Regions from separate parts of the Comamonas sp. NyZ500 genome, predicted to be linked through region 3. Evidence: riboswitches for the same ligand, from Rfam matches in the RefSeq annotation. Region 3 holds a riboswitch; each other region holds the start of a gene.
What was found. A riboswitch is a leader RNA that binds a small molecule or an ion and turns the genes downstream of it on or off. The one in region 3 is predicted to bind glycine.
Positions count from the first base shown of each region.

Region 1: another riboswitch for glycine. It lies ahead of JAO85_RS04240 (D-amino acid dehydrogenase); the one in region 3 lies ahead of JAO85_RS22510 (trimeric intracellular cation channel family protein).
Region 2: another riboswitch for glycine. It lies ahead of gcvT (glycine cleavage system aminomethyltransferase GcvT); the one in region 3 lies ahead of JAO85_RS22510 (trimeric intracellular cation channel family protein).

Region 1 is NZ_JAEIJE010000002.1:142,413-152,062, reverse strand. It holds gene JAO85_RS04255 (PAS domain-containing methyl-accepting chemotaxis protein) at 1-1,321, opposite strand, end outside; gene dinB (DNA polymerase IV) at 1,459-2,676, opposite strand; gene JAO85_RS04245 (amino acid permease) at 2,876-4,396, opposite strand; glycine riboswitch at 4,940-5,039, shown strand; gene JAO85_RS04240 (D-amino acid dehydrogenase) at 5,211-6,479, shown strand; gene JAO85_RS04235 (amino acid permease) at 6,580-8,010, shown strand; gene JAO85_RS04230 (DMT family transporter) at 8,173-9,105, opposite strand; gene nhaA (Na+/H+ antiporter NhaA) at 9,456-9,650, shown strand, end outside.
Region 2 is NZ_JAEIJE010000001.1:579,757-589,406, forward strand. It holds gene gcvP (aminomethyl-transferring glycine dehydrogenase) at 1-987, opposite strand, end outside; gene JAO85_RS02570 (MolR family transcriptional regulator) at 1,078-1,626, opposite strand; gene gcvH (glycine cleavage system protein GcvH) at 1,674-2,048, opposite strand; gene gcvT (glycine cleavage system aminomethyltransferase GcvT) at 2,171-3,307, opposite strand; glycine riboswitch at 3,372-3,497, opposite strand; glycine riboswitch at 3,517-3,627, opposite strand; gene JAO85_RS02585 (energy transducer TonB) at 3,716-4,306, opposite strand; gene JAO85_RS02590 (MBL fold metallo-hydrolase) at 4,320-5,402, opposite strand; gene JAO85_RS02595 (hypothetical protein) at 5,553-5,882, shown strand; gene JAO85_RS02600 (DHA2 family efflux MFS transporter permease subunit) at 5,952-7,553, opposite strand; gene JAO85_RS02605 (HlyD family efflux transporter periplasmic adaptor subunit) at 7,569-8,879, opposite strand; gene JAO85_RS02610 (efflux transporter outer membrane subunit) at 9,030-9,650, opposite strand, start outside.
Region 3 is NZ_JAEIJE010000023.1:11,894-21,543, forward strand. It holds gene mnmC (FAD-dependent 5-carboxymethylaminomethyl-2-thiouridine(34) oxidoreductase MnmC) at 1-1,867, opposite strand, end outside; gene JAO85_RS22510 (trimeric intracellular cation channel family protein) at 2,029-2,694, opposite strand; glycine riboswitch at 2,747-2,866, opposite strand; glycine riboswitch at 2,880-2,972, opposite strand; gene JAO85_RS25830 (hypothetical protein) at 3,733-3,855, shown strand; gene JAO85_RS22520 (hypothetical protein) at 4,117-4,821, shown strand; gene JAO85_RS22525 (hypothetical protein) at 4,957-5,115, shown strand; gene JAO85_RS22530 (hypothetical protein) at 5,185-5,379, opposite strand; gene JAO85_RS22535 (GntR family transcriptional regulator) at 5,691-6,443, opposite strand; gene JAO85_RS22540 (sigma-54-dependent Fis family transcriptional regulator) at 6,448-8,151, opposite strand; gene JAO85_RS22545 (phenol hydroxylase subunit) at 8,457-8,648, shown strand; gene JAO85_RS22550 (aromatic/alkene monooxygenase hydroxylase subunit beta) at 8,690-9,650, shown strand, end outside.

The DNA.
Region 1 (9,650 bases), on a different contig from region 3:
GACCAGCGGCACGCATGCGCGCATTTCCGTCATTGATGCCATCGACCGTGCGGTTGATGAGCACGCTGATCTCCTTGGCCGCTTCGGCGCTGCGCTGGGCCAGTGCCCGCACCTCGCCAGCCACCACGGCAAAGCCGCGACCCTGCTCGCCGGCCCGCGCCGCTTCCACGGCCGCGTTCAGCGCCAGCAGATTGGTCTGGAAGGCAATGCTCTCGATCACGCCAATGATCTCGCTCATGCGGGTGGAGGAGCCGCGGATATGCTCCATGGCCAGTCCCACTTCGCTGATGGCCGCGCCGCTGCGGCTGGCCACCTTGCTGCTCTCGTCGCTGGCACCGGCCATGAACTGTGCCGTATCGGCCGTCTGCGACACGGTGCCCGAAATTTCCTCCATCGAGGCCGCAGTCTGCTGCAGGCTGGTGGCCTGCGACTCGGTACGCCCTGCCAGATCGAAACTGCTCTGGGCGATTTCATGGGCGGTCTGAGCAAAGCCTTGCACCTCGGTACGCACATCGCCCACCACGGCGCGCAGATTGATCTGAATCTGCTGCAACCTCAGCATCAGCGCCCCCACGGCACCGCTGTAGCTCTGGTTGCATTCGGTGCTCAGATTGCAGGCTGCCACATCGGCCGCAAAGCGGCTGGCTTCCTCCAGTCCCGCCACGCAGCGCCGTTGAAAGCGCCACAGCACGAATGCGCCGCCTGCCACCAGGCTTGCAGCACGCCAGCCCCAGGCCGCCGCACCCTGCCAACCCAGCATATCGGGCAGCATGGCGATCAAGGCCATGATGGCCAGCAGCCAGGCCATGCGCGCCACCAGGCCCACATCCTTGCGACCGTCCCACCAGCCCATCAGCCCCAGACGGCGCACCGCGCCCGCACGCAGGCGGAAGCTGGCCTGGGCCTGCTTTTCCTCGTTGCGCATGCGCGCGTACAGCGCTTCGGCTTCGGCCACTTCCCTGGCCGAAGGCTTGGTACGCACCGACAGATAGCCGCTTGGCTTGCCGCCCTCCATGATGGGCGTGACATTGGCGCGCACCCAGTAGTGGTCGCCGTTCTTGCGGCGGTTCTTGACCAGTGCCGTCCAGGGATAGCCATGGGCAATGGTGCGCCACATATCCTTGAAGGCAGCGGCCGGCATGTCGGGGTGGCGAATCAGATTGTGCGGCTGGCCGATCAGCTCTTCGTAGGCATAGCCGCTGACGCGCACAAAGGCCGGGTTGCAATGCGTGATCTCGCCCTTGGTGTTGGTGCTGGAGACCAGCAGCTCGTCACCTGGAAAGTCGTAGTTTTGTTGAGATACCGGCAGGTTCAGGCGCATGCTTTGCACTCCTCCAATAAGCCTGTTTAGTTTTTGTTCGAGAGTGAGCGATCAGGCATCCCGTCGACAGCTGGTTAACCAGATACACAAATTCACACTTGGATCATCGCACAGTGATGATTCCCGAGCCCCCAGGCTCAGAACAGAGATGCGGTATAGGGATCCGAATGCTTGACCGAGGTCAAACCATGAGGTCTGAGCAGCAGTTCGCGAGCCGCAGGATCGCCGGCACTTGCCTGCCAGAGCTGCTCGGCAATCAGGCCCGAGACCTTGACCCCCAGCAGCCTGATGCGCTTGCCAAGCGGCACGCGCTTGAGGCATTGGCCTGCGGCCAGGCGGATGGCTGCCGCATCCTGTATCGGCAGGTTCAAAGTCTGGTCCCGCGTGGCGATCCTGAAATCGTCATAGCGCAGCTTGATGCCCACGGTGCGCCCCACATAGCCCTTGCGCTGCAGATCCTCGGCCAGACGCTCGCACAGGTCCGTGAAGATCGCGCCCAGTTCGGCCTTGTCGCGCACGGCATGCAGATCGCGCTCGAAGGTGGTCTCGCGACTCATGGAAACCGGCTCGCTCTCGGTCACCACGGCGCGTTCGTCCCGCCCCCAGGCCGACTCGTGCAGCCAATGGCCATAGCTTTTGCCAAACCAGTGCAGCAGCTGCGGCAGGCTTTGCGCGGCCAGGTGACCAATGGTTTCTATGCCCAGGCTCTTGAGCTTGGCATCGGCCTTGGGCCCTATGCCGTTGACCTTGCGGCAGGCCAGCGGCCAGATCCGGCTTTGCAGATCTTCGGGCTGGACGATGGAGATGCCGTTGGGCTTGTTGAACTCGCTGGCCATCTTGGCCAGCAGCTTGTTGGGCGCCACACCGACCGAGCAGGTCAGGCCCGTGGCGTCGAAGATGGATTTCTGGATCAGCCGGGCCAGCACGCGCCCGCCTTCGCGCTGGCCGCCGGGCACGTCGGTGAAGTCGATGTAGACCTCGTCCACGCCGCGGTTCTCCATCAGCGGAGCAATCGACACGATGATCTCTTTGAAGGCCCGGGAAAAGCGTCTGTACTCGGCAAAGTCCACGGGCAGAAGAATCGCCTGCGGGCACAGCCTGGCGGCCTTCATCATGCCCATGGCCGAGCCCACACCGAACTGCCGTGCCGGATAGGTAGCCGTGGTGATCACGCCGCGCCCCGTGTAATCGCGCAGCAGCGGAAAGTCCGCCACCGGGATCTCGGACAGCGGCCGCCCCGCATGGCGCGCCAGCAGCTCTTCGTCAAAGCTGCGCCGCCCGCCACCGATTACCACCGGCAGCCCCTTGAGCTGCGGGTAGCGCAGCAGCTCCACGGAGGCGTAGAACGCATCCATGTCCAGATGCGCGATGCGCCTGGGCCTGGAATCGGGGCTGGTGGGAAGATCGCTCACAGCACCGATTTTGCCTGGGCTGGCAAGAGACGGCAGCCATGCGCCAAACAGGCACACAGACACAGGGAAACGGCAAGCAGCGCCAGCCCCCGGACCTGCTGCCATCCCCTTCCGAACAGAGAAGGGGAAGGCTCAAACAGCCTCAGGACGAAACCTTGCCCTGCTTGATGTCTTCGAGCTCGTCAAAACGCATATCGGCATAGCTGACCCAGGTCTTGCGCTTGACCAGCCAGTAACCCAGCCAGAACAGCAGGAACAGCGGAATGCCCAGATAGGTCGACACCACGCCGCCCCAATCGATGCGATCTTCCAGGAAGGCCTGATAGTTCTGGCCCAGCGTCACTACCAGACACAGCACAAAGGCAAAGATGGGACCGAAGGGGAAGGCGCCGGCCTTGTAGGGCAGCAGGCCCACATCATGACCATGCATGACATAGCCGCGACGGAAGCGGTAGTGGCTGACGGCAATGCCCAGCCAGACGATGAACTCCGTCATGCCGGCCAGGTTCAGCAGCCAGATATAGACGGCCTGCGGGCTGTAGAGCGAGGAAAACAGGCACAGGCTGGCGACCAGCGTGCTGCCGATCAAGGCCACCAGCGGCACGCCGTTCTGGGTCAGCCGGGAGAAGATGCGCGGCGCATTGCCCTCGGTTGCCATGTTGTAGAGCATGCGCGTGGCCGCATACATGCCCGAGTTGCCGGCCGACAGCACTGAGGTCAGGATCACCGCATTCATCACCGTGGCCGCCGACAGCAGGCCCGCGTGCTGGAACACCAGCGTGAACGGGCTCACGGCGATATCGGCCACATCGGTGCGCAGCAGCTGCGGATCGGTATAGGGAATCAGAAAGCCGATGACGACAATGGCCAGCACATAGAACAGCAGAATGCGCCAGAACACTTGGCGAATCGCGCGCGGCACGTTCTCGCGCGGATTCTCGGATTCGCCCGCCGCCACGCCCACCAGCTCCGTGCCCTGGAAGGAATAGGCCACGATCATGGCCACGCCCACAAAGGTCGCGAAATTGCCGACGAATGGCGCATCGCCCGTGGTCCAGTTCTCGAAGCCGGGTACATGGCCGTTGCTGATGATGCCGAACAGAATCAGCACGCCGGTGATCAGAAAGGCCACCACGGCCAGCACCTTGATCAGCGCGAACCAGTACTCGGCCTCGGCAAAGCCGCGCGCGGAAAACGCGTTCAGCCCCACCATCAGCAGCAGGAACAGGCCGCTCCAGACGATGCCGGGCACATCGGGAAACCAGTAGGCCATGACCAGTTGCGAGGCCACCAGGTCCACCGCCACCACCACGGCCCAGCTGAACCAGAAGTTCCAGCCCAGCGCAAAGCCGAAGCCTCGATCCACATAGCGCGAGGCATAGGTAGAGAAAGAGCCGGCCACAGGCATGAAGGCAGCCAGCTCGCCCAGGCTGGTCATGATGTAGTACACCATGATGCCGATGAGCAGATAGGTGAGCACGGCACCACCAGGGCCGATTTGGACGATGGCCGAGCCGGAGGCCACGAACAGGCCCGTTCCGATGGCGCCGCCAATGGCAATCATGCTCAGGTGGCGCTGCTTGAGCACCCGGTGCAAGCGGGGCTGGTTATCGTCACCATCACCAGTCGGCGCGAGCTGCTGGCTTGAGTTGGGTTGGGACATAAATGTCTTGTTGTAATGGTTTGCGCCCATCCGGACAAAACACCCAACCATCCCGCAGGCGCTGCGACAGGCAACGCAAAAAGGCGACCATGACGGTCGCGGGCAACAAGGACAAAGGAACGAAGCCATGACAGCAGAACGCCATGGCGGATAGGCCAGTTGCATCCTGAATCGGCAGCCACCCCAGTCGGGTGCTTCAATGGCAAAGCGGTGATATCGCCGGGCCCATTGACAGGCAAAGACGATATTTTGCCCAAATCCACCGCCGACCATGACCCGCCATGCCAATGCAGGGGCTGACTCTGGGGCTGCTCGGCGGCACTTGACAGCGTCTATCGCTATGAATTTAGAAGCGCACTGCGCTTTAATAAATTCATTTTCATAGATAAATAATCAATATTCCCTTGAGGGATAAGCGGCAGGCGCTATCAAATAGCATGGACCCGACATGAGCAGCCATGGCTGGGCCCTGGCGCAGAAGTCTAGAAAACCCGTATATCCAGGCGCCGCCGTTCTTCCTACATTTGCCCACAGGCTCTCAGCCCGGTGATGCCGAGAGAGACTGCAGCGCAAACTTGGCGCATGCAGCGCCGAAGGAGCAACCGCCCCGGAAACTCTCAGGCCAAAGGATCGGCATCGCTTTCACACACTCTGAAGAATGTCCGGACGTCATCGTCCGCCGGGCATACCGAAGGAGCAAGCGAGCAGCGCCGCAAGGCCCTGCCTCGTGAATCTCTCAGGTCCAGAACAGAGGGGGCGTTCGCTGCGCATGTTGCGCACGGGCTCCACCCTTGACGTTTCTGGAATCTGAATCATGAAGACAATCGCCGTCATCGGCGGTGGCATCACGGGCGTGACCACCGCCTACGCCCTCGCACGCCGCGGATTTTCCGTCACCCTGTTCGAGAAGCAGCGCTATGCCGCCATGGAAACCTCGTTCGCCAATGGCGGCCAGCTCTCGGCCTCGAACGCCGAGGTCTGGACCCATTGGTCCACCATCGTCAAGGGCCTCAAGTGGATGCTCAAGAGCGATGCTCCGCTGCTGCTCAACCCCAGGCCCAGCTGGCACAAGATTTCCTGGTTCTGCCAGTTTCTCGCTGCCATCCCCCATTACGAGAAAAACACCGTGGAGACCGCCTGGCTGGCGATTGCGGCACGCGAGCACCTGTTTGACTGGGCGGCCAGCGAAGGCATTGACTTCGATCTGAAGCAAAAAGGCATCTTGCATATCTACCGCGACCGAGCAGGCTTTGAGCATGCGGGCAAGGTTTCCCGGTTGCTGGCCAAAGGCGGTCTGGAGCGCCGCGCCGTGACACCGCAGGAGATGCGCTCCATAGAGCCGACCCTGTCCGGAACCTTCTATGGCGGCTACTTCACCGAGAGCGACTCCACGGGCGACATCCACAAGTTCACCAGCGGCCTTGCCGCCGCCTGCGAGCGACTGGGCGTGCAATGCCGCTACGGCCAGGAAATCGTGTCGGTGAACAGCAATGGCAAGCAGGCCAGCGTGACCGTGCGCCAGGGCCTGGAAACCGAGACCTCGACTTTCGACGCCATGGTGGTCTGCGCAGGCACGGCCAGCCGCGCCCTGGCCGCCCAGCTCGGCGACAGCGTCAACATCTACCCGGTCAAGGGCTATTCCATCACGGTCAATCTGCCGGACGAAGCCAGCCGCGCCGCAGCCCCCGTGGTGAGTCTGCTGGACGACGAGACCAAGCTGGTCACCAGCCGCCTCGGCGACGATCGCTTCCGAGTTGCCGGTACGGCGGAGTTCAACGGCTTCAACAAGGACATCCGCGCCGACCGCATCCGCCCGCTCATCGAATGGGTTCAGCAGTGCTTCCCCGGTGTCAGCACGCGCAGCGTCGTTCCCTGGGCGGGCCTGCGCCCCATGATGCCGGACATGCTGCCGCGCGTGGGCCCTGGCAACAAGCCCTGCGTGTTCTACAACACCGGCCACGGCCATCTGGGCTGGACCTTGTCGGCCGTCACCGCCGACATGGTCGGCGACCTCGTGCTGCAGTCCATGGGCAGCGCCAGCAGACAGCCCCGACCGGCCACGCTAAGCACCGCCAGCGCCTGACCACGACCTGAAAACCTCATCAACAAGCCAGACACGGCAGCCGCAGCGCCCCGTGAGGGGCAGCTGTTGCCGTGTGAATGGCAAAACGGAGACATACAACATGAGTCGAAATCATCCAAGCGCAGCCGGGGAGTCGCTGCAGCAGACAGGGGAGCTGGAGCGCGGCCTCAAGGACCGGCACATCCAGCTGATCGCCCTGGGCGGTGCCATTGGCGTGGGCCTGTTCCTGGGCTCGGCCAAGGCAATCCACAAGGCCGGGCCGCTGCTGCTGGTCAGCTACGCCATCGCGGGGCTGGCCATCTTCTTCATCATGCGGGCACTGGGCGAGTTGCTGGTGCACCGCCCGGTGGCCGGCTCTTTTGCTACCTATGCCGAAACCTATGTCAGCCCCTGGGCCGGATTCGTCACCGGCTGGACCTACTGGTTCACCTGGGTGGTGACGGGCATGGCCGAGCTCACGGCCATAGGCATCTACACCCACTACTGGTTTCCGGCCATTCCGCAATGGGTTCCGGCGCTCGCCACCCTGGCCGTGCTGCTGGGCGTGAATCTGATTGCGGTCAAGGTCTTCGGCGAGCTGGAATTCTGGTTCGCGCTGATCAAGGTCGTGACCATTGTTGCCACGCTGGTGCTGGGTGTGGCCATCATCACCACGGGCTGGGGACCGCTGGGCCAGACGGCAAGCTTCGCCAATCTCTGGTCGCACGGCGGCTTTGCGCCCGTGGGCATGGTGGGCGTGGTCTTCACCTTGCAGATCGCCTGCTTTGCCTATACCGGCGTGGAGCTGATCGGCGTGACGGCCGGCGAGGCCGAGTCGCCCGAGAAAGTGCTGCCTCGCGCCACCAACAGCATCGTCTACCGCATTCTGATCTTCTATATCGGCGCCCTGATCGTCATCATGTCGCTGGTGCCCTGGAACGAACTCAGCCCCGACATGAGCCCCTTCGTCCATGTCTTCGACAAGCTGGGCATTCCCGCCGCTGCCGGCATCATCAACTTCGTGGTCATCACCGCCGCAGCCTCTTCGTGCAACAGCGGCATCTTCAGCACGGGCCGCATGCTCTATACGCTGGCGCAATTCAAACAGGCGCCCGCCAGGCTGGGCAAGGTCAATTCACGCCATGTGCCGGCCGCCGGCATTTTGATCTCTGCAGCCTTCATGCTGGTCGGCGTGGTGCTGAACTATCTGGTGCCCGAGGAAGCCTTCATCTACGTGACCAGCATTGCCACCATAGGCGCCGTCTGGACCTGGGGCATCATCGTCTTCTCCCATCTGCGCTATCGCCGCGCCGTCAGCCTGGGTCATGCCGCAGCCGTGGCCTACCGCATGCCCGGCGCGCCGTTCACCAACTGGTTTGTGCTGGCCTTTCTGGCCGTGGTGCTGGTCTGCCTGTCGCTGGATGCCAGCACCCGCGTGGCGCTCTATATCGCGCCCCTGTGGTTTGCGCTGCTGACGATCGGCTACCGGCTCTATGCGGTCAAGCCCGAGCAGCGCCAACGCCTGGCGCAAGCGCAACAGCAAGCCGCCTGAGGCGCAGCACAGCCGCGCTGTCGATGCCCTGGCTGCAGCTGAGACAGCGACAGCCGCGGCAGCACGCTATTGATTCAGAAGCTTCTTGCGCTTTTTCATAGTTCATTTCAAGGGCTTTTAGCTTTGAAAATGAGACGAAACAAGCGCAGGAAGCTCTTGAAATCAGAGCTGCAGACAGATCAGCACCAGGCCCAGCATCATCAGCGCCATGCCCAGCTTTTCGGTCAGCGACAGCTTCTCGCTGAACACCTTGCGCGAGACGATATAGCTGAACACCACCTCCACCATGCCCAGGGTGCGCACGGCGGCCGCCCCCTGCATGGCATAGGCGGTGAACCAGGCCAGCGAGGCCGCAGCGCCCATGCTGCCGGCCAGCAGCGAGATGCGCCAGGCCTTGAAGATGGGGCGTAGGCCCTGTTCATGGGTTCTGGCAATCCAGGCGCTCATGACGACGGACTGCATGGTCTGCGCGATCAGCACGCCCCAGGCCCCCGACAACCAGGGCGAGCTCACGCCCAGTGTTGCGATCTCGACCGCGCCACCGCGAAAGCCCACGGTGGCCAGCGCAAAACAGGCGCCGCAGATCAGCCCGTAGACCGAAGATTTGCTGGTCCAGGCCGAGAGCGTGAACAGCTGCCCGCGCGGCGGCAGCGACAGCATCAGCACGCCGACGGTGGCAAGCACCATGGCCAGCAGCGCCAGCCGGCTCGGCAGCTCATGCAGGAACATGGCGGCAAACAGGGCCACCTGCAGAACCTCGGTCTTGGACAGCGTGACCGCCACGGCAAAATTGCGCTCCTTCATGGCCATGAGCAAGGCAGCCGTGGCCGCAACCTGAAAGAAGGCACCAAGCGCGATCCAGCCCAGATACGCGGCACTGAACTTCGGCAGCACCTGGGACGGATCGCCCAGACTGTACAGCGCCAGCAGATAGATCGCAGCAAACGGCAGGCCATAGAGAAAGCGCACCAGCGTGGCGGGCAAGGTGCCGACCTGCGCCGTCAGCGAGCGCTGGGCCGTGTTGCGCACCGTCTGCGCAGCCGCCGCAAACAGCACCACCCCCACCCACAAATATTCCATTCCTATGCCCGGCATGAGACGCTTTCTTTTCTGTTAGCGCGCCAGCATAGCGCCGGCTGCCGGACGGTGCTGACGCGATTCGTGCAGTCCACCCGCTCAAGCCAAGGCGACGTGAAGCGCGAACGGCTTCCGTTCTGATGACGAAGCCTCCACCCCGGCAAAATAACCTCAAATCCAGACCATTGCTGCGTCTTTAGCTACAATTTCAGCTGGGTGCCCGCCGCACGAGGTGGCGATGGCAGGTGAATGTTCATGCGCAGGTCGGGCCGCCAGCGCACCAGTCGTTTGCAGTGCAGACGGCACCAGCAGGCATTGCCTCAGGTACCGCACGCCTTCAGCGTACGACTTCAGACACCTACCGACACATGGACCCACAAACACTTGTGCAGGCCCCTGCGCCTTTTGCATCCCAAAATTCACCCCGTGTTCCCGCGCTGCAATCCGCGACCGAGCGCGTGCAGGCACAAATCTCGCACCTGCTGCATATCGAATCCTTTGCCGGCATGGTGCTCATGCTGGCCGCTGCGGCAGCCCTGATCTGGGCCAACTCCGCTGCGGCG
Region 2 (9,650 bases), on a different contig from region 3:
CGTCTGCAGCGCGAGGCGGTAGGCGGGCTTGCCATGCGCATCGACGCTGACACCCACCAGACGGCCGGGCAGGCTGCGCTTGTATTCGTCGCGGCAGGCCATGAAGGCTGCGTGCGGGCCGCCTGCGCCCATGGGCATGCCGAAGCGCTGGCTGTTGCCCACGACAATATCGGCATCCCATTCGCCGGGCGGTGTCAGCAGGGTCAGAGCCAGCAGGTCGGTGGCCACGATGGCGGCGGCCTGCTTGGCGTGAATGGCTTGCACATCGGCCTTCCAGTCCACGATCCAGCCGCTGGACGCGGGGTACTGGATGACGGCAGCAAACAGATCTCCTGCCAGCGCGGCCTCCCACTCTTGCTGGCTGTTGGCGATCACCACTTCGATGCCGATCGGCCGGGCACGGGTCTCGATGACTTCAATCGTCTGTGGGTGCAGATCGCCGGCGAGCACGATGCGATGGCTTCTGGATTTGACAGAGCGCCTGGCCAGCGTCATGGCCTCGGCGGCGGCCGTGGCTTCGTCCAGCATCGAGGCATTGGCGATAGGCATACCGGTCAGGTCGGTCACCATGGTCTGGAAGTTGACCAGCGCCTCCATGCGGCCTTGTGAGATTTCTGCCTGGTAGGGGGTATAGGCCGTATACCAGGCTGGATTCTCGAAGATGTTGCGCAGGATGACGCCCGGCGTGTGCGTGCCGTAGTAGCCCTGGCCGATAAAGCTCTTCAGCACCTGATTCTTGCTGGCGATGGCCTTGAGTTCGGCCAGCGCCGCGGCTTCGGTAATCGGCGCCGGAAGATCCATGGGCCTGGCGCGTGCGATGGAGTCGGGCATCACATCGCGAATCAAGGCGTCCAGCGAGGGCTTGCCGATGGCGGCCAGCATTTGTTGCTGCTCATCGGCATCCGGGCCTATATGACGGGGGATGAATTCGTGACTGTTTTCCAGCGCTTGCAGGGAAGCGACGGGGGCGGGAGGCGACATCAGCATGGGAGGGACCTATTCTCAAATACTGTGACTGACGGTTTGCATGCCAGGCATGCGTGAATGCCGTATGCCTGAAGGCATGCGGCCGGTGCTTCAAGCAGCGCTGGCTTGTTCCAGCGCGGTGTTCATCAGAGCCAGGCGTTCGCTTTCCTGGTCGGCATATTCCCAATCGGGATATTTGCTGCGTGCCACGGTGTTCAGCCATTGCTGGCAGGCCAGGGCAAGCAGGGCTTGCTGTTGCAGATCGGCATCGATGCTGCCTGTGATCTTGAGCTGACCAAAGGCGGTGGCCACGTGGGCGCGACAGACCGAGCGCAGATAGATCTGGTTCATGTCATCGCTGGCCAGCCACTGGGCCTTGGCCGCATCGTCATGAGTCAGCATGCCCTCGGGCACGGGCAGATCCCAGTCGCTCAGTTGCTGCTGCAAAAAGCGCAGGGCCTTGGCGTTGCCGCCTGTTTGCTCCTGGTACCACTCTTGAAGAGCGGCCAGTGTGTCGCTGCCATCATCGCTGCCGAAGGGGCTGAAGTCGTCACCGCCGTCGTAATAGAAGTCCTGGGCTGCGATGCGCGCAAAGGTCGGGTGGCTGGTCTCGCGGGCGAGACCGACGTCCGGATCGTCGAAATACAGAATGGTGCTCATGGCTGCATGCAAAAACGGCCTTCGCAATGCGAGGGCCGTTGATACGCTTAGTTGTCCTTGGCGAAGTCGTTGTAGGCAGTCTCTTCCATCAGGCCTTCGAGCTCGCCCACATTGCTCATCTTGACCTTGAAGAACCAGCCAGCGGCCAGGGGGGCGCTGTTGGCGAGCGACGGGTCGTCGCGCAGGGCTTCGTTGACTTCGACGATCTCGCCGGTCACGGGCATGTAGACATCGGCAGCGGCCTTGACGGACTCGACCACGCCAGCCACATCGCCGGCCTTGAAGGTGGAGCCCACGGCAGGCAGGTCCACAAACACCACATCGCCCAGTGCATCCTGTGCGTGTACGGTGATGCCGACGATGGCGGCATTGGTGTCAGCGGCGTTGATCCATTCGTGTTCTTTGGAATACTTGATGCTCATGGAAGGCTCCAGATGGGGGATTCAGGGGAATCGGGTGTTGTTTGAGAAAGGTCCAGCTCGCACTTTAGCGGTGTTCTGGCCGCTGTTTGGCAAACTGGCCCGTCTCATGCGCGGCGGCAGACCTAGCCGCGGTAGTAGCGGGTGGGAACGAAGGGCGTGGCGACCACTTTCATGGGCACGGGCTTGCCGCGCACCATGGCGAAGATTTCCGTATCGATGGCGGCATAGTCGGGCTCGACATAGGCCAGCGCCACAGGCTGGTTGAGCGTGGGGCTGAGCAGGCCGCTGGTGATGTGGCCGATATGCTGTCCATCCATGTTTTCCAGCACGGCGGGCTCGCGCACGGGAATGCGTTCCAGCGCGATCAGGCCCACGCGCTTGCGGCGCAGCGACTGAGGGTTCTGCAATTGCTCCAGCACGATGGCCGCACCGGGAAAACCGCCCTCGCGCTCGCCGCCGGTGCGGCGAACCTTCTGCATGGCCCAGTTCAGCGCGGCTTCGACCGGCGTGGTGCTGGTGTCGATGTCGTTGCCGTACAGGCAAAGTCCGGCTTCTAGGCGCAGCGAGTTGCGCGCGCCCAGACCGATGGGGGCCACCTCGGGCTGTGCCAGCAGCGCTTCGGCAAAGGCTTCGGCAGCTTCGCCGGGCAGGGAGATTTCAAAGCCGTCCTCGCCCGTATAGCCGCTGCGCGTGATGTAGAGCGCATGGCCTTGCCAGTCGAAGTGGTTGCCGGTCATGAAGACCAGTTGTGTCACACCGGGAATCAGGCGCGAGAGGGCTGTGGCAGCTTGCGGACCTTGCAGGGCCAGCAGGGCGCGATCGGGCAATGGGACGACCTCGCAGCGGCTGGCGATGCGGCTCTGGATATGAGCGATATCGGCCTCTTTGCAGGCGCCGTTGACGATGAGGAACAGATCTTCGCCGCGGTTGACGAACATCAGGTCGTCGAGAATTCCGCCTTGTTCATCGAGCAGCAGGCCGTAGCGCTGCTTGTGCAGGCCCAGGTCCATGACATCGACGGGCATCAGCGATTCGAGCGCGGCGGCGGCATCGGGGCCGCGCAACAGCAACTGGCCCATGTGCGAGACATCGAACAGGCCGGCAGCCTTGCGCGTGTGCAGATGCTCGGCCATCAGGCCTTGAGGGTATTGCACGGGCATGGCGTAGCCGGCAAACGGCACCATGCGGGCACCCAGTTTCTGGTGCAGTGCAAACAGCGGTGTGGAACGCAGATCGGAAGAGGTGTCAGCAGCAGTCACAGGCAAGCGCTCCGGTGGTCAAACCAAAATGAGTGGCCATGCATGGCTGGGCCATGCGTGGCGGGCTTGCCCTGCTGTCCGCTTTACCTGAGAGATTCACTGCACGCATTGCATCGGGCAGTTTGCTCCTTCGGTGGATGCCGGCGCACATACGAAATGACGGCCTGCATCTCTCTCCAGCAAGGGACGCTGCAGGTTTGCACACCTTGCAGCGCTTGTCAGTCCTTTTGCCTGAGCGTTTTGACACCGGGTTGGGGGTCTGCGCCTTCGGCGGTGCGAGGCAGCTTCAAGCTGCAGGCACTCTCTCCTGACCTTGGCGATTCTAGCGGTGGGCAAGGGGCTTGCACCACCGAATCGGATGGATTCTGGGGTTTTCGAGCACAGATCGCTGGAATTGAGCTTGCGGTCTCACTGCGGTTCTGTGTTCATGGCGGGCGTTCGAGGAACATCGATCTCCTGGCGCGGAAACACCAGTTGGTAGGGCTGCTCGAAGCAGGACGTCACGGGCTGGCCCTGGCGCATGCCGGGCTTGAACTTCCAGCGTTCGAGCGAGCGCATGATGGACTTCACGATGCGGGGATCGGTATCGGCGGGCTGGTAGGCCACACGGCCGAGTTCGCCCTGGACCGTGACTTCCAGGCGGAAGACCACCGTGGTCTCCAGCCCGTTCGGAAACCAGTGGGCGCTGATGAAAGGCGTGGTATGGCGGCGTGGCTGCGGTTGCCGATCGAGCTGGGCGGGGGGTGTGCAGTCTGCCTTGATCCAGGCAGGCCATTCCATGCTCTGTGGCCGCCTGTGCTGCGTGTCCAGTGGCGGAGCCGGCGTCGGCTCCGGCTGCCCGGAAACTGTGCTCGAGATGCCGGCAGTCGGCGGTTGCTTGGGCTGGCTGCCATCGAAGAGGTGGGAGCAGGCTCCGAGCAGCAAGGCGGTCAGAGACGCGGCGCAGGCGGCGGCAAGGTGTGAGGTGCGCGAAATGTCCATGAGGACATTGTCGGCCATGCGGGTTGCACCTTCAGGGTTGCGCGGGGCGCAGATCCAGTCCCTTGCTGTCGGCCTCGGCGCAGGCGCGCCACCAGGGCGATCCGGCATGGGGGGTATCCAGGTCCAGGCGCTCGCCCATCATGGGTGTGGCGATCTCTATGCCGTGCTGCCTGCCCAGATTCAGGATCTGCTCAAAGGGGTCCCACCAGGCATGCATGGCGAGGTTGAAAGTGCCGTTGTGTATGGGCAGCAGCCATTGGCCGCCGAGATCCCGGTGTGCCTGCACGGTCTGCGCCGGATGCATATGGACATAGGGCCAGTGGGCGTCGTAGGCGCCGGTCTCCATCAACGTGACATCGAAGGGGCCGAAGTGCCTGCCGATTTCGGCAAAACCGTCGAAGTAGCCGCCATCGCCGCTGAAGAAGACGCGCAGCGGCCTGTCGGCCTGGCGATCTTCTATGGTCCAGGACGCCCAGAGCGTGCGGTTGCCGTCGCGCAGGCTGCGTCCCGAGAAATGCTGGGCCGGCGTGGCCGTGAAGCGCAGGCCGTCGACCTCGCTGCCCTGCCACCAGTCGTGCTGCACGATCTTGTCGGCCGGCACGCCCCAGGCCACCAGTCTGTCTCCCACTCCCAAGGGGCAGAGAAAAACTCCCACCTTGGGCGCGAGCACGCGAATGGTGGCGCGGTCCAGATGGTCGTAGTGGTCATGCGAGAGCAGCACGCCGCGCAAGGCAGGCAACTCGTCCAGGGCAATCGGCGGGGCATGAAAGCGCTTGGGGCCGGCAAACGATAGCGGCGAGGCGCGCTCGGAAAACACGGGGTCCGTCAACCACCAGCCGCCGCGCAGCTTCATCAGCAAGGTCGAATGGCCCAGGCGATACAGGCTGCGTTCGGGCGCGAGGTTCAGCTCGGTCGTGCTCAGCGGCAAAATGGGCAGCGCCTTGCCCGGCTGGGAATCGGTCGGCTTGTTGAAGAAGAACTTCCATAGCGTCCCGGCATCTGGCTTGGGGCTGTTGACCGGACGCGGATGCGTGTTGCGAAAACGCCCGCCCGAATACTGAGGCGAGTCCTCGTAGTCGGTGATGGAGGTGGAGAGACTTGGTTTGCGAAACAAGATCAGGCGCCTTATTGAGACATTGGCCGCAGTTTGGGACGGTTTGCAGCGCTGCAAGAGCCGGCTTGCAAGAGGCCGTAACACAGGCACGGCCATTCAGCTGCTTTCTCGGGGCGGATGCGACACTCGCTGTCTGAGGAGCAAATGCACATGAATCCCATGGTTCACAATTTGGAGAGCATGCTGGCGGCCGGCAAGGATGGTGCGCTGCTGCGCTATACCCTGGGCAAGGCCTATGCCGACGACGAGCAGATGGCCGTGGCGCGCGAGCATCTGCGTAAGGCCACGGCACTGGATGCCGAATACTCCGTCGCCTGGAAGCAATTGGGCAAGGTGGAGCTGGCGCTGGGCGATGCACAGGCCGCGCGCGCCGCCTGGCAGCAAGGGCTGAGCTGCGCCCAGACCAAGGGCGATGCCCAGGTCGTCAAGGAGCTGCAGGTGTTTTTGCGACGCCTGGACAAGCAAGCTGATGGTACTTAGGGGCTATCAAAAAAATAGCTGAAAACGCTTGTGATTCAAGAATTTTCAGCCAATTTTGTCTGAAGTTAATCAGTGTGCGCCAGCGGCCGCGTCGGAGGCTCCTGCGGCAGAGGCCGGGCGCTTGGTGAACCAGATCAGCACGATCAGGCTCAGGAACAGAAAGGACGATGCCAGAAAGATGTCGTCGGCAGCCCGCGTGAAGGCCTGCTGATCGATCAGCCGGTTGATCTGGACATAGGCCTGCTCGGCACTCATGCCCGCTGCCTGCAGATTTTTGACCGTGCTGGCAAACGTGCCCTGGCCTTGCACCAGCAACTCGGTCAGATGGGCATGGTGCATGGAAGCCCGGCTTTCCCAGAGCGTGGTGGCAATCGAGGTGCCCATGGCGCCGGCCGTGATCCGCACGAAGTTGGACAGGCCTGCGGCGGCCGGAATGCGGTCCGGCGTCAGTCCGCTCAGCGTGATGGTGGTCAGCGGAATGAAGAAGAAGGCCATGGCGCCGCCCTGGATCAGCGTGGGAATCAGGATATGGGCGAAGTCGGTCTCCACGGTGAACTTCGAGCGCATCCACAGCACCATGGCAAACACGATGAAGGCAATCGTGGCCATCTTGCGCGGATCCCAGACACCGACCTTGCGGCCCACCATGGGCGTGAGCAGGATGGCAAGCAGTCCCACCGGCGCCAGAGCCAGGCCGGCCGAGGTGGAGGTGTAGCCCATCCATTGCTGCAGCCACAGCGGCAGCAGCACCACATTGCCGAAGAACAGGCCGTAGGCGATGGACAGCGCGATCGAGCCGGCCGCGAAGTTGCGCCTCTTGAACAGGCGCAGATCGACGACGGGATGGGCGTCGGTCAGCTCCCAGACCACGAACACGGCAAAGGCCACGACGGCGATCACCGCAAAGGCGATGATTTCATTGGAGGCAAACCAGTCCAGCTCCTTGCCCTTGTCCAGCATCAGCTGCAGTGCCGCCACCCAGAGCACAAGCAGGGACAGGCCCACGGTGTCGATAGGCAGCTTGCGCGTGGGCGTTTCGCGGTTGCGGTAGATGCTCCAGGTCATGAGGGCCGAGAGCAGGCCCACGGGCACATTGATGTAGAAGATCCAGGGCCAGGAAATATTGTCCGTGATCCAGCCGCCCAGCAGCGGCCCCACCACGGGAGCGACCAGCGTGGTCACGCCCCATAGCGATAGCGCCACACCGGCCTTGGCGGGCGGATAGCTGGACAGCAGCAGGGTCTGCGACAGCGGAATCATGGGGCCGGCCACGGCGCCTTGCAGCACGCGGAACAGCACCAGCATCTCCAGCGAGGAGGCAAAGCCGCAGAGCCAGGAGGTCAGCACGAACAGCAGCACGCTCATGGTGAACAGGCGCACGGCACCGAAGCGCTGGGTGAGCCAGCCCGTCAGCGGCACGGAGATGGCATTGGCCACGCCGAAGCTGGTGATGACCCAGGTGCCCTGGCTGGGGCTGACGCCCACATCGCCCGAGATGGCCGGAATGGCCACGTTGGCGATGGAGGAGTCCAGCACGTTCATGAAGGTGGCCAGCGAGAGCGCCAGCGTGCCCAGGGCGAGCTGTGCGCCCTTGAGCGGGGCGATGGCAGGCACCGCCGGAGCCGGTGGCGAGGCACCCGCTCCGGGATTGGCAGAAGTCGAGGAAGTCATGGCTGATTCCGCGTCTTATTGCGCAGGCTGGGCAGCGGGTTGGGCGGGCGCAGCCGGGGCCGGAGCGGGCAGACCGGCCAGCTGGGTCAGTGCCGGCAGCTTGTCGCCCGCGATGATGTGCTGGATGCGCTGCTCGGCCTGGGCCAGGCTGCCGTCATAGACCGTGGTCTGGGCTACGGGCTCGGTACGCGGCGTGCTGGCCAGGGCCTGGCCGTCCTTGTCGCGGATATCGACCTTCGCGTCCATGGACAGGCCCACACGCAGCGGGTGCTGCTTGAGCGCTTCGGGCTCCAGGCTGATGCGCACGGGAACGCGCTGCACCACCTTGATCCAGTTGCCGGTGGCGTTCTGCGCGGGCAGCAGCGCAAACGCCGCACCCGTGCCCGCACCCAGGCCCACGACCTTGCCTTCGTACGTGGTCTTGTCGCCGTAGACGTCGGCGGTCAGCTCCACCTTCTGGCCCATGCGCAGATCGGCCAGCTGGCTTTCCTTGAAGTTGGCATCCACCCAGAGCTTGTGCAGATCGACCACGGTCAGCAGCGGCGAGCCGGCGGCCACGCGCTGGCCCAGTTGCACGCCGCGCTTGGCCACAAAACCGTCCACGGGCGCGATCAGCCGCGTGCGCTGCAGGGCCAGATAGGCCTCGCGCACCTTGGCTGCGGCCGCCATGACGGCGGGGAAGTCCTCGGCGGTCGTGCCCTTGGTCTGGGCTTCGGCGGCCGTCAGCTGGGCCTTGGCAGCACGCACGGCGGCTTCTGCGGCCGCCACGGCGTTGCCGGCAGCCGTGGCCAGGGCCTTGGCATGGTCAAACTCTTCCTTGCCCACGGCACCGGTGGCCGTGAGCGGGCGGCGGCGCGCCACATCCTCGTTGGCCTTGGCGGCATCGGCCTTGAGGCGCAGCAGATCGGCTTCGCGCTGGGCCACCTGGGCGGCCAGCGGGGCGTTGTTGGCATACAGGGTGCGGGTCTGGCGCGCAGTCTGGGCCAGCTGCGACTCGGCCTGGGCCAGTTGCACCAGATAGTCGGCAGGGTCCAGTTGCACCAGCAACTGGCCGGCCCGGACATAGTCGGTATCGTCGGCACCGATGCTGATCACGGTGCCGCCGACCTGGGGCGTGATCTGCACCACGTTGCCGGCCACATAGGCGTTGTCCGTGGTCTGGTAGTTGCGGGCCACCATCCAGTGCCAGCCGCCCCAGGCGATGGCGGCCACGGCGACGGCGGCTGCCACGATGGTCAGGCCCTTGCGGCGGCCCGCTGGGTTGGCGCTGGGCGTAGCTGCCGCAGGAGCTTGGGGAGCGTTCTGAGTAGGCTTGGTGTCGGTCATGATGTTGGCGCTTTGTTATCTGTGAAGCGGTTTTGCGCTATTGAAAAGAGGAGCTGCTAGCGCTTATCAATAAAAGAATTGAGAGTGTTTTTGCCTTGAATTCAATGGCAGTAAAGCGGTAGCAGCTATTGATTTTGTTGAGTTCGATGTCTATTGCACGGCAACAGCCGGGGTGTCGTCGCTCCAGCCGCCGCCCAGGGCTGCGGCCAGGGCCACGCGGGTATCGAGCTCGCGCGCCTGCAGGTCCACGGCCAGGCGGCGCTGGTTGATGAGCTGGGTTTCGGTGTTGAGCACGGTGATCTGGCTACCCAGACCGGCCTGATAGCGCTGCACGGCAAAGTCATAGGCCCGCTCGGCCTTGGACAGCGACTCGGTTTGCAGCTGCTGCTGGCGCTGCAGCGATTGCACGGAGGCAATGGCATCACCCGCCTGCTTGACGGCATCGAGCACGGCGCCGTTGTACTGGGCGATGGCGGTGTCGAGATCGGCCTGTTTGCCGCGCAACTGGGCGCGCAGGCGCTTGCCGTCGAAGATGGGCAGGCGCAGCGCAGGCGTGATGCCCATCTGGCGCGAGCTGCCCTGCAGCAGATTGTCCAGGCCCAGCGCGTTGAGGCCCACAAAGGCCGTCAGATTCACATCGGGGTAGAAGTCGGCCCTGGCCGATTCAATGCCTTGCGTGGCCGCTTCCACGCGCCAGCGCGCGGCCACCACATCGGGGCGGCGGCCCAGCAGATCCGCGCCCAGAGCCTGCGGCACGGGCTGGATGCGCAG
Region 3 (9,650 bases):
GCTCGCCATGCAGGCGTGCTGCCAGCAGCTCGCCGCATAGCATGGACAGTGTCAACCCGCGTGAGCCCAGCCCCGTCAGCACCCACAGGCCCGGTAGATCGGTGGCCGACTGCCCGGCGGGGCCTGCCAGCGGCAGACGGTCATAGGCCGCGCAACGCAGGCGCGCCCAGGTGGCGGGCCGCTGGTTCGCATCGAAGAAGGAGCCCAGCGCCTGCCTGCAGCCGGGCAGCAAAGCGCCCAGCTTTTCGCCATTGCTGGCATGGGCGGCCTGCTGGTCGGCAGCCGTGGGCGGCAGCTCGGTCACATCGCGCTCGAAGGTCGATCCCATGATCCACTGGTGCGCGCCGGCCCGGTCGGCCGAAGGGAAGTCCGGCACCAGATTGCCATGACCGTTGACAGGGAAGGGCGGCATGGCCGCAAGCGTCCCTGCATCATGCTCGGCCACGCTGACCTGGCCGCGTATGGCTTGCAGCTCCCATTCTCCTGCTGCCAGGCCGCTGGCCTGCAACAAGGGCTTGGTGTCCGGGCCCAGGGCCAGCACCAGCATGGGGGCTTCGGCCAGGGTCTGGCTCTGCGCATCCAGCACCTGCCAGATGTTGCGCACTTCATCGCGCATCAGCCGTGAAGCTCGGGCATGGCCCTGCCAATGAATCCCGGGGGCTTGCAGCAGCGCGCGCACCAGTTGTGCGGGGCGTACCCAGCCAGCCTGCTCATGCCAGACAGCGTGGCTGTCTGCAGGCAGCTTTGCCGCAGCCAGCTGAGCCAGCTGCGCAGGCGCACTCCAGTGCAGGCCCCAGGGGCTGGTCTCGCTGCCGGGTTGCAGCCATGACCTGGGCAGATGGGAGGGCTCGTTCAGGTCATGCTCCAGCACGCCGCCATGGGCCCAGTCCTGGGCTGGATGCAACTTTTGCGCTTGGCTCAGTTGCTGCAGATTTTGTAGCGTTGTGCGTACGCCGCTTCTGGACAGGCGCGATAGAACACTGTCATCGGGCGAAATATGCGGGCAAAACAAGCCGGCTGGCAGGCCTGATGCTCCTGCCGCAGGCTCGGCCGCAGCATCCAGCACCGTCACTTCCCAGCCGCGTCTTGCCAGGCTGGCGGCAGCGGCGGCACCAGCCAGGCCTGCACCCAGCACCAGGCAGCGGCCGGCCTGGCCCATGGGTGCAGGCAGGCCGTCAGGGCGATGGCGTGGCTCCCAGGCCGGGTTGTAGGCTGCATGCAGGTTATGGCGCTTGGGCGGCACGCCAGCGCGCTTCTTGACTTCAAAACCCTGAGCCTTGAGCGCCAGGCGCACATGGCCGGCCACGCACCAGGTGGCAAGCTGCGTGCCCCGGCGGCAATGGCGGGCAATGTTCTTCATGGCATCTTCATCCCACATCTCGGGGTTGAGCTGGGGAGAGAAGCCATCCAGATATACGCTGTCCGCCGTCATCTGCTGTTTGCGCAGCATGGTCCTGGCATCGCCTATATAGAGCGTCAGCAGCACCTGGCCGTCATCAAAGGAAAGGCGATGCACGCCGGGCAGCAGTCCCCACCATTGCTCGGCCAGTTGTTCGCCAAGCGCGCGCAGTACCTCATCGGCCGGCAAAAACGCGAGCAGATCCTCGCGCGAGACAGGGTAGGCCTCCACCGAGACAAAATGCAGAATGCGCGGGCGTCTGGGATCGGCCTTCCATGCCGCCCAGGTGACCAGGAAATTCAGGCCGAAGCCAAAGCCGGTTTCCAGAATGCGCCACTGCGCTGCATCGGCCCAGGCAACTGGCAGATCGCAGCCACCGAGAAAAACCTGGCGGGCCTGGTCGAGGCCGCCGAACTCGCTGTGATAGCGATCGCCGAATCTGGAACTATAGGGGGTGCCATCCGGCATCCATGTGATCGGTTCAGACATGGAAAGTGAAACTACATGGGTAATGCATGGCGCAGTCTAGTTCAGAGCAGCCAAGCAAGGGCCGCCCCGCAGCGATGGCTGCGTCCCCCTCCTGCTTAGCAAGAGAGGGGGAGGCGCGCAGCGCCACAGGGGAGTCTCGATCACTCCCAGCGCTGCTGGTACGAAAAAACCGGCAGACGCCATTTGAAACGAATGGCGGCCAGACGGAAGGCCAGGCCGCCGGCAAAACACACGATGGTGCTGATATTGGGGCTGACATCCAGATAGCGCAGGCCCAGGAACATCAGGCATACCGACAGCGACACGCTGGCATACAGCTCGCGGCGGAACACCACGGGGACCTGGTTGCAGAGCACATCGCGCAAGATGCCGCCGCTGATGCCGGTAATCATGCCGGCCATGATGATGACGATGGTGGGGTAGCCCAACTCCAGCGCGGTATTGCAGCCGATCAGCGAAAAGGCGATCAGGCCCATGGCGTCCAGCAGCAGAAACACCTGCTTGAGCCTGTGCATATGGCGTGCAATCACGGTGGTCAGCAGACCGAAGCTGATGACCAGATACACATATTCAGGGTGCTGGGTCCAGCCGATGGGGTAGTGGCCCAGCACCATGTCGCGGATGGTGCCGCCTCCCAGGGCTGTGACAAAGGCGATGACGACGACGCCGAAGATATCCATATTGCGCCTGCCTGCGGCGAGTGCGCCGGACATGGCTTCGGCGGTAATGGCCACCAGATAGATGACCAGCATGACGGTGAAGTTGGAGGCCTGGAACGAGTCCAGCAAAGAGACGGAAGGAAGCATGAAGGCACTTGAAAATAGACCAGCCACTCACATCGGCGGGAGTGTCCGGCTTGCCTCTCCCGCTGTCCTTTTACCTGAGAGTTGCGCATGAGCACCTTCGCGGTGGACATGCTTGCCCCTTCGGTGAGCCCTGCAGACTTGTGGTTGCGGGCTGCTCTCCAGTTGGCGATATCCGGGTCCTGTCAGACCCACCTGCGGTACTTATTGCCTGAGCGATTATGGGAGTTTGCGCCTTCGGCGGGAACCCTTGAAAGGCTCCGCTCTCCCGCGGGATGGGCGCGATTTTAGCCAGTTTCAGCGACTCTATTCGGGTTAATACCTGTATTGGTGTGGTTCTGCGGCTGCCGGCTGGGGGAGCGGAAGGCCGGTCTGAACCCGCCATGGCTCGCACAAGCCCGCGTCTTCGTCTGTGAAGCCGCCCGCCGTGAAAAACTCATACGCACGACATCAAAGGCCAAAAAGCGCAAAGCTCGTCAGAACGAAGACCATTGCGCTTCGTTTGGCCAGCACTGTGCTGACCGGCGCATCCCCACGGCCATTTTTAAGAATCTTCTTATGCCGTTCGATCGAGTCCGTTCCTATCCTTATCCACTTCAGATCAAACGGTCACGGCGAACCCCGGCGTTCGTGCAGGGCCGCAGCGTGTCTCCACACGCTTGCAAAAGGAGATGGGATGGGAGATTGGCTTCGACAGGCGCGTTGGGCCTTGTTCGGCCTGCTGGCGCTGATGGTGCCGGCGTCCGCACAAACGAAAAACAGTGCCGAACAGGAGAACGCCGCGCAGGAGCTGCTGCGCCAGCAAGAGCGTGAGCGGATACTGCGCGAGAAGCAGGAGACAGCGACCGATGTGCGGTTGCAGCCGGCGCAGGCTCCGCCGCCGGACCGGCTTCCACCGGAAGAAACGCCATGCTTCCCGATTGAACGCATCTGGCTTGATGGCGAAGACGCCTACAGATTCTTCTGGTCCCTGAAAGCGGAGCGGCCGACCCCGGCAATGACCCCGCCACGGGGCGCTGCCTCGGCACCGGCGGCATCAACATGGTCATGGCGCGCGTGCAGAACGCAGTCGTCGTTCGCGGCTTCGTCACCACGCGCATCCTCGCCGCGCCGCAGGACCTCACCTTAGCCGGCAATTTGTGCAACAACGCCCCCCAGTGGTAATCTGGGCTGGAACGTGCATTGGCTCATTCGAGGCGTCCTGAGAGTGCAGGTTTTCGTTCCGCCCCTTCCGATTCAGCGATCCGAATTCGGAGAAGGCATCGCATGAATCGTTCCGCGACCGTGCTGAACCCAAATGGTGTGTATGCCGAGCGGTACTTGCCTGCAGATGCCAGAGCAAAAAAGCGCGGCAGAAAAGCGTAGATTGAATTTCGGAGTCCACTCGGTCTGTCCGAGCGGAATGAATGTCCGGCAGCGGAGAAAATGAAAAATACGTCCAACGTTGTCAGGGTTTGCAGAGTATTCGATTTTGACGAAAGTCCTGCTGAAATCTACGCAAAGCTATGCCAGAGTTTGTCTTTGCTTCCTGCACCTTGGGGGCTGGCGAATGTGGATGTCATCACATTTGAAGACCGGCCCGATTGGCCTATCCATGAAGTGAGCTATCGACTTCACGAGGAGGTCAGTGGCCTTGAAATTGGACTTTTAAGCCGGAGGTATCGGCGAAATTCAGAGGCGCTTCCATGCCTTGAAGACTACATGACTGTCGAATTCAATTCCGCGAAAAATGGAGCCGACCTGAAGTATGTTTTCGATCAGGTGATCCCCCTCTACATACGCAGCTTTGGTGCGTTCTTCGCTGCGGTGGAGGACATGGATGTGCTGGCTGAAGAGGAAGACGAATTCTGGAGATCAAGTGATGAAGAGCGTATGCAAGTCCGGGCTCAATCCGGTCCACGTAGACAAGAGTGCCTTCACATCAGGCAAGTGAACTACTGGGCCAGAGAACAGTGCAGCAACTACTTCGGACTTACGCCAGAGCAGGTGGTGGGCATACTCAGCGACCACGTCGCCCGTGCGGATGTACTTGAGGAGGGCGCCTATATTGTTGTCTCGTACGACCCACTGACCTCGGAGCAGGCGCAAGCAATTACCTCTGCATTGATGCCTTTGCTGAAGACACGGTGAAGTACTTGAACGGGGTAGTGTCTTCGCTGCGTGCAGTGAGCCTGGGCGATTTTTTAGCCAGCCGACCTTGTCGGTAGCCCAAAGTACAACCTAACCGTCAATCCACGACACAGCAGCTCTAGAGAGCATTCCGTCATGGCTTACGACTTGCACTTGGTTAGAACTAGCAATTGGTTGGATGCCACCGATGCCCCAGTCACCAAGGAAGATGTTGATGCATTGCTCTTATCTGACGCCGAACTTGCCTGGTCAATGGACTACATCGACATGAAGCTTGAGGGTGAAGCAAAGTGATTCCATCTTATCGAATGGAAGGGCGAGCCCTTTTTTGGGTGGTACAAGGACCAAATCAGGTTCAACAGCTCAGATCAAGATGCGCTCATTAAGCTGATTGGTATGGCCGACGCGCTTAATGGCGCACCATGCATAAAAGCGCTCGGGAGATAGGGATTTAGCAAGTACCAGGTGGCCCCACTGATCCACCGCTTGCACTTGGTAGAACCGCCTGGAAAGATCGACGCCCACTCGCACGATGGGCCCATCGGTCAGCTCAGTCATGGCATTCTCCAGTTGAATCCGATGGGACTTTCGAGCATCCATGCTGATCATTGGGCATCAGCGCAGAACTAGGAAAGTCCTTTCGTATTCGTTCTGAGACGGTCGCGTCCCGGCCAAAAGCGGAAGTCGGCTTGATTCATGCAAGCCTCTGACGAATGCTGGCCTACGGAGTTATTCGTGGTCAGTGGCCTGAATGGCAACGGCAATCGAGTGATGGACTGCTCTTAGACAGGTAGACATACCCTGTCTATCCTCTGGCACTTTCCTATCCAGCACAGACGGATATCAAAATGATAAAACTGTGCTGCAGTTCATACCTCCCCTTCCGGCCGGATGCCAGGCAACACCAGTTTGCCTTCCCGCATGGCCTGCAGCAGCAGATGGGGGGTGGTGCAAATATGGGCTTCCAGGGCCAGGGCCGCGCGGGCCTCGTGGCCAGCCATGGCGAGCTCGAAGATCTCCTGGTGCTCGGCATGCACATCGCGGGTGAGCGCGGGCTGCTCCATGGCGTAGCAGCGGTAGCGCTCGCTATGGCGCGCCAGCAGGCGTAGCACCTTCAATGTCCAAGGGGATGCATAGCCGGAGAGCAGGGTCTCGTGAAAGCGCAGGTTCAAGGCCTCCCACTGGCGGCGGTTGTCGCTGGACAGCGGTTGCTCGGCTGCCGAGAGCTCGTCATAGCTGGCCTGCAACTGGGACCGCCAGGCCGCGTCGCCATGGCGTATGGATTCACGCAGTGCATGGGTTTCGATATGTACCCGCAGGCGGGTGATGTCCTGCAGGTCGTCCATGGCGATGGTGGAGACGCGAAAGCCGCGCTGGCCTTCGGTTGTGACCAGGGCATCACTGACCAGGCGCGTCAACGCCTCCCGCAAGGTGCCTGCACCGACCTCGTAAGCCTGGCGCAGATGCTCTATGCGCAGCTTGCTGCCAGGCAGCAGGCGGCCTTCGACAATGTCGGTGCGCAGCCGGGCATAGGTTTGCTCGGTCAGGGTGCGCGATGCCTCGCCGCCGCTGGATTCAACCTCGGGCAGGGCCAGGCATTGCATAAAGGATTTCTTGGCCAAGCGTTTACTCCTCGGTACCTGTTGTGCGTTCGCGGATGCGTGAGAGCCGGTAGCTGAGTTGGGGGCGGGTCATGCCCAGGGCGCGGGCCGCTGCGGCCAGATTGCCGCTGGCGCGGCGCACGGCTTCTTGCAGCAGCCCGTCTTCCAGGGCGTCCAGCGAAAGCCCCTGGTGCTGCATGCTGTCGTAGACACTGGCCGTATGCAGATCGCCATCTGTGCCGCAGGCCTGGGCCAGATGGCCTTGGTCGTCTATGGTACTTTGGCCGTTATCGCTCCATTGGGGGAACAGGCAAGCCACATCGATGGGTTCGCCGGTCGGCGTGAGGATGAGGCCGCGTTCCACCAGGTTCTCCAGCTCGCGCACATTGCCGGGCCAGCTGTGGCCGCGCAGCGCGGTCAGCGCCCGGTCACTGAAGCCCGGGGCCGGCTTGCCGTGCAAGGCCGAGTATTTCTGCAGCAAATGCATGGCTAGCAGCTCGATATCGTCCACGCGCTCGCGCAGCGCAGGGATGCGTATGGGGTAGACGTTGAGGCGGTAGAGCAGGTCGCGCCGAAAGCGCCCCTGTTCCACGGCTTTCTCCAGGTCCACATTGGTGGCGGCGATCACGCGTACATCGACCTGGGTGCTGCGGTGGCCGCCCAGGCGTTCCACCTCGCCGCTTTGCAGCACGCGCAGCAGCTTGGCCTGGGCGGCCAGGGGTAGCTCGCCCAGCTCGTCCAGCATCAGTGTGCCGCCATGGGCGCGTTCAAAGCGCCCTATGCGCGTGGCTGTGGCGCCGGTGAAGGCGCCTTTTTCGGCGCCGAACAGCTCGCTCTCTATCAGGTCGGCGGGCAGGGCCGCGCAGTTCACTGCCACAAAGGGTTTGTCGGCACGCGGGCTCATGGCATGAAGGGCGCGCGCAAAGCGTTCCTTGCCCACGCCGGTCTCGCCCGTGAGCAACACCGTAACCTGGGTGGGAGCTGCCTTGGACAGCAACTCCAGCGCGGCCTGAAAGGCACGTGAATGGCCCAGCAACGGGCCCTGGCTGTCGCAAGGGGCCAGGCCGGTGCGCAAGGCCTCGACCTGAGACTGCAGCTCATCCAGGCGTACCAGCATGGAGTCGGGGTCGTAGTCGCGTGCGATCTGTTCGCCATCGGGCCACTCATGTTGAAACCGGCCCTCTATCAGGCAGTGTGCGTGGCCACAGGTGGAGCACTGCATTTCCTTGAAAAACACCGGGCGACGGAAGAACGCGCTGGAGTAACCCGAGGCATAACCCAGCAGCATCCAGCACGAGGGCTGGTCCTGGGGGCCCCATTCGCGCAAATGGATTTCCGCTTCCCAGCTGTGTTCCCAGCGCACCACGCATTGAAAGTGGCCCGCCTGCTCATCGGCCTCAAAGATTTCCGGCGTGGCGCGCACCGCACCCTCCAGCCGGTGCAGCTGGGGACCTACGGCAAACATCTCGAACAGGCTGGCTGTGGGCCTTATCTGGCGTGCCAGCAACGCATCGCGCTCACCTGCGGCATAGCCGGCACGCAGCAGCAGGCGCCGCGTGTGATCGGGGCCCATGGTGTTCATCATTTCGCGGCGCAGGGCGTGAAGAGAGGCCAGATGCAGCAGCAACATGCGCTGGCCCGAGAGCCAGATCAGTCCGTCTTCGGTGGAGAAGCGGACCTGGCTGCGCAAATCGGCATCGGAGGGTAAGGCGGGAGGAGTGTGGGGCATGAGAAAACTATCGATAAAACATCGAATTCTGGCTACGGGATTGACCCGCATCCCCGGCCTTGAACTGCTGGCGTAATTGATGAATTGCGCACCTTTGCTTGGGGTGCTTGATCATTTGGTCATGCTGCAGCGCAGTAGGAACTGAAGCACTGTGGATGCCGTCCTAGGGTTTGCCCTGGAATCACTGCTCCCCAGCTTGCTCAAACACGCATAAATTTAGGGAGTAACCCTTGATTTATCGATATTTCCATGAACTGGCACGGGCTGTGCAATTGCAAAAGCCACAGACCCGCCAGGAGCCCCTCATGGAAACAAGCACTCTCGATCTTCCCGCCTGCGATCTCACGCGCCGCTCGGTGCGCGTGCTGCAAAAGCGTGCCAACGGTTTTGTGGACTTTGAGTTCTCCGTGGGCTGGCCCGAACTCACGGTGGAGCTGGCCATGACAGAGGCCGACTTCGAGGCCTTCTGCCAGGTCCAGAAAGCCAGGCTGCTCTGACCATCACTCACGCATCCCACGACAACACAGGAGACAAGCCCATGAACATCGAGCTTTCGGCGCGCGAGATACAGCCGCTGCGCCATACCTTTGCCCGCGTGGCAGCTTACACGGGAGACAAGCCCGCGTCGCGCTATCTGGAGGCCACGCTGGGCGTGCAGCCCACACATCATTTCCATTACCGGCCGCTGTGGGAGCCTGAGTTCGAGCTGTTCGACACCGGCCGCACGGCGATCCGCATGGCCGACTGGAACGCGCTGCGCGATCCACGTCAGTACTACTACGCCACCTGGACCATGACCCGTGCCAAGCAGCAGGAGGCCGTGGAAGCCAACTACCAGTTTGTGGAGTCGCGCAACCTGGCCGGCAAGATGTCCGATGCCCTGCGCGCCAAGGCCTGCGATGTATTGATGCCGCTGCGTCATGTGGCCTGGGGCGGCAATATGAACAACAGCCAGATCTGCTCACGTGGCTACGGTACGCCCTTCACGGCTCCGGCCATGATGCATGCCATGGACCATCTGGGCGTGGCCCAGTACCTCACGCGCCTGGGCCTGGTCATGGACGAGCCCGGCGTGCTCGAAGCCGGCAAGAACGACTGGATGCAGCACCCGGCCTGGCAGCCGCTGCGCCATCTGGTGGAAGACCTGCTTGTGGTGCAGGACCCCATGGAGCTGTTCGTGGCCCAGAACATGGTGCTCGACGGACTGCTCTATCCCCTGATCTACAACCACTTCGTGGACGAGCATGTCACGGTGCAGGGCGGCACGGCCGTGGCCATGCTCACGGCCTTCATGCCCGAGTGGCACACCGAGACCGCACGCTGGATCGATGCCGTGGTCAAGGTAGCTGCAACCGAATCCGCAGACAACCGCAGCCAGCTGTCGCACTGGTATCTGAGCTATGCCGACCATGCCTGCGTGGCACTGGCCGCCGTGGCCGAACTGGCCCTGGGTGCGCGTGGCGCAGCCGTGCTCAGCGAAGTCCGCCAAAGCCTGGATG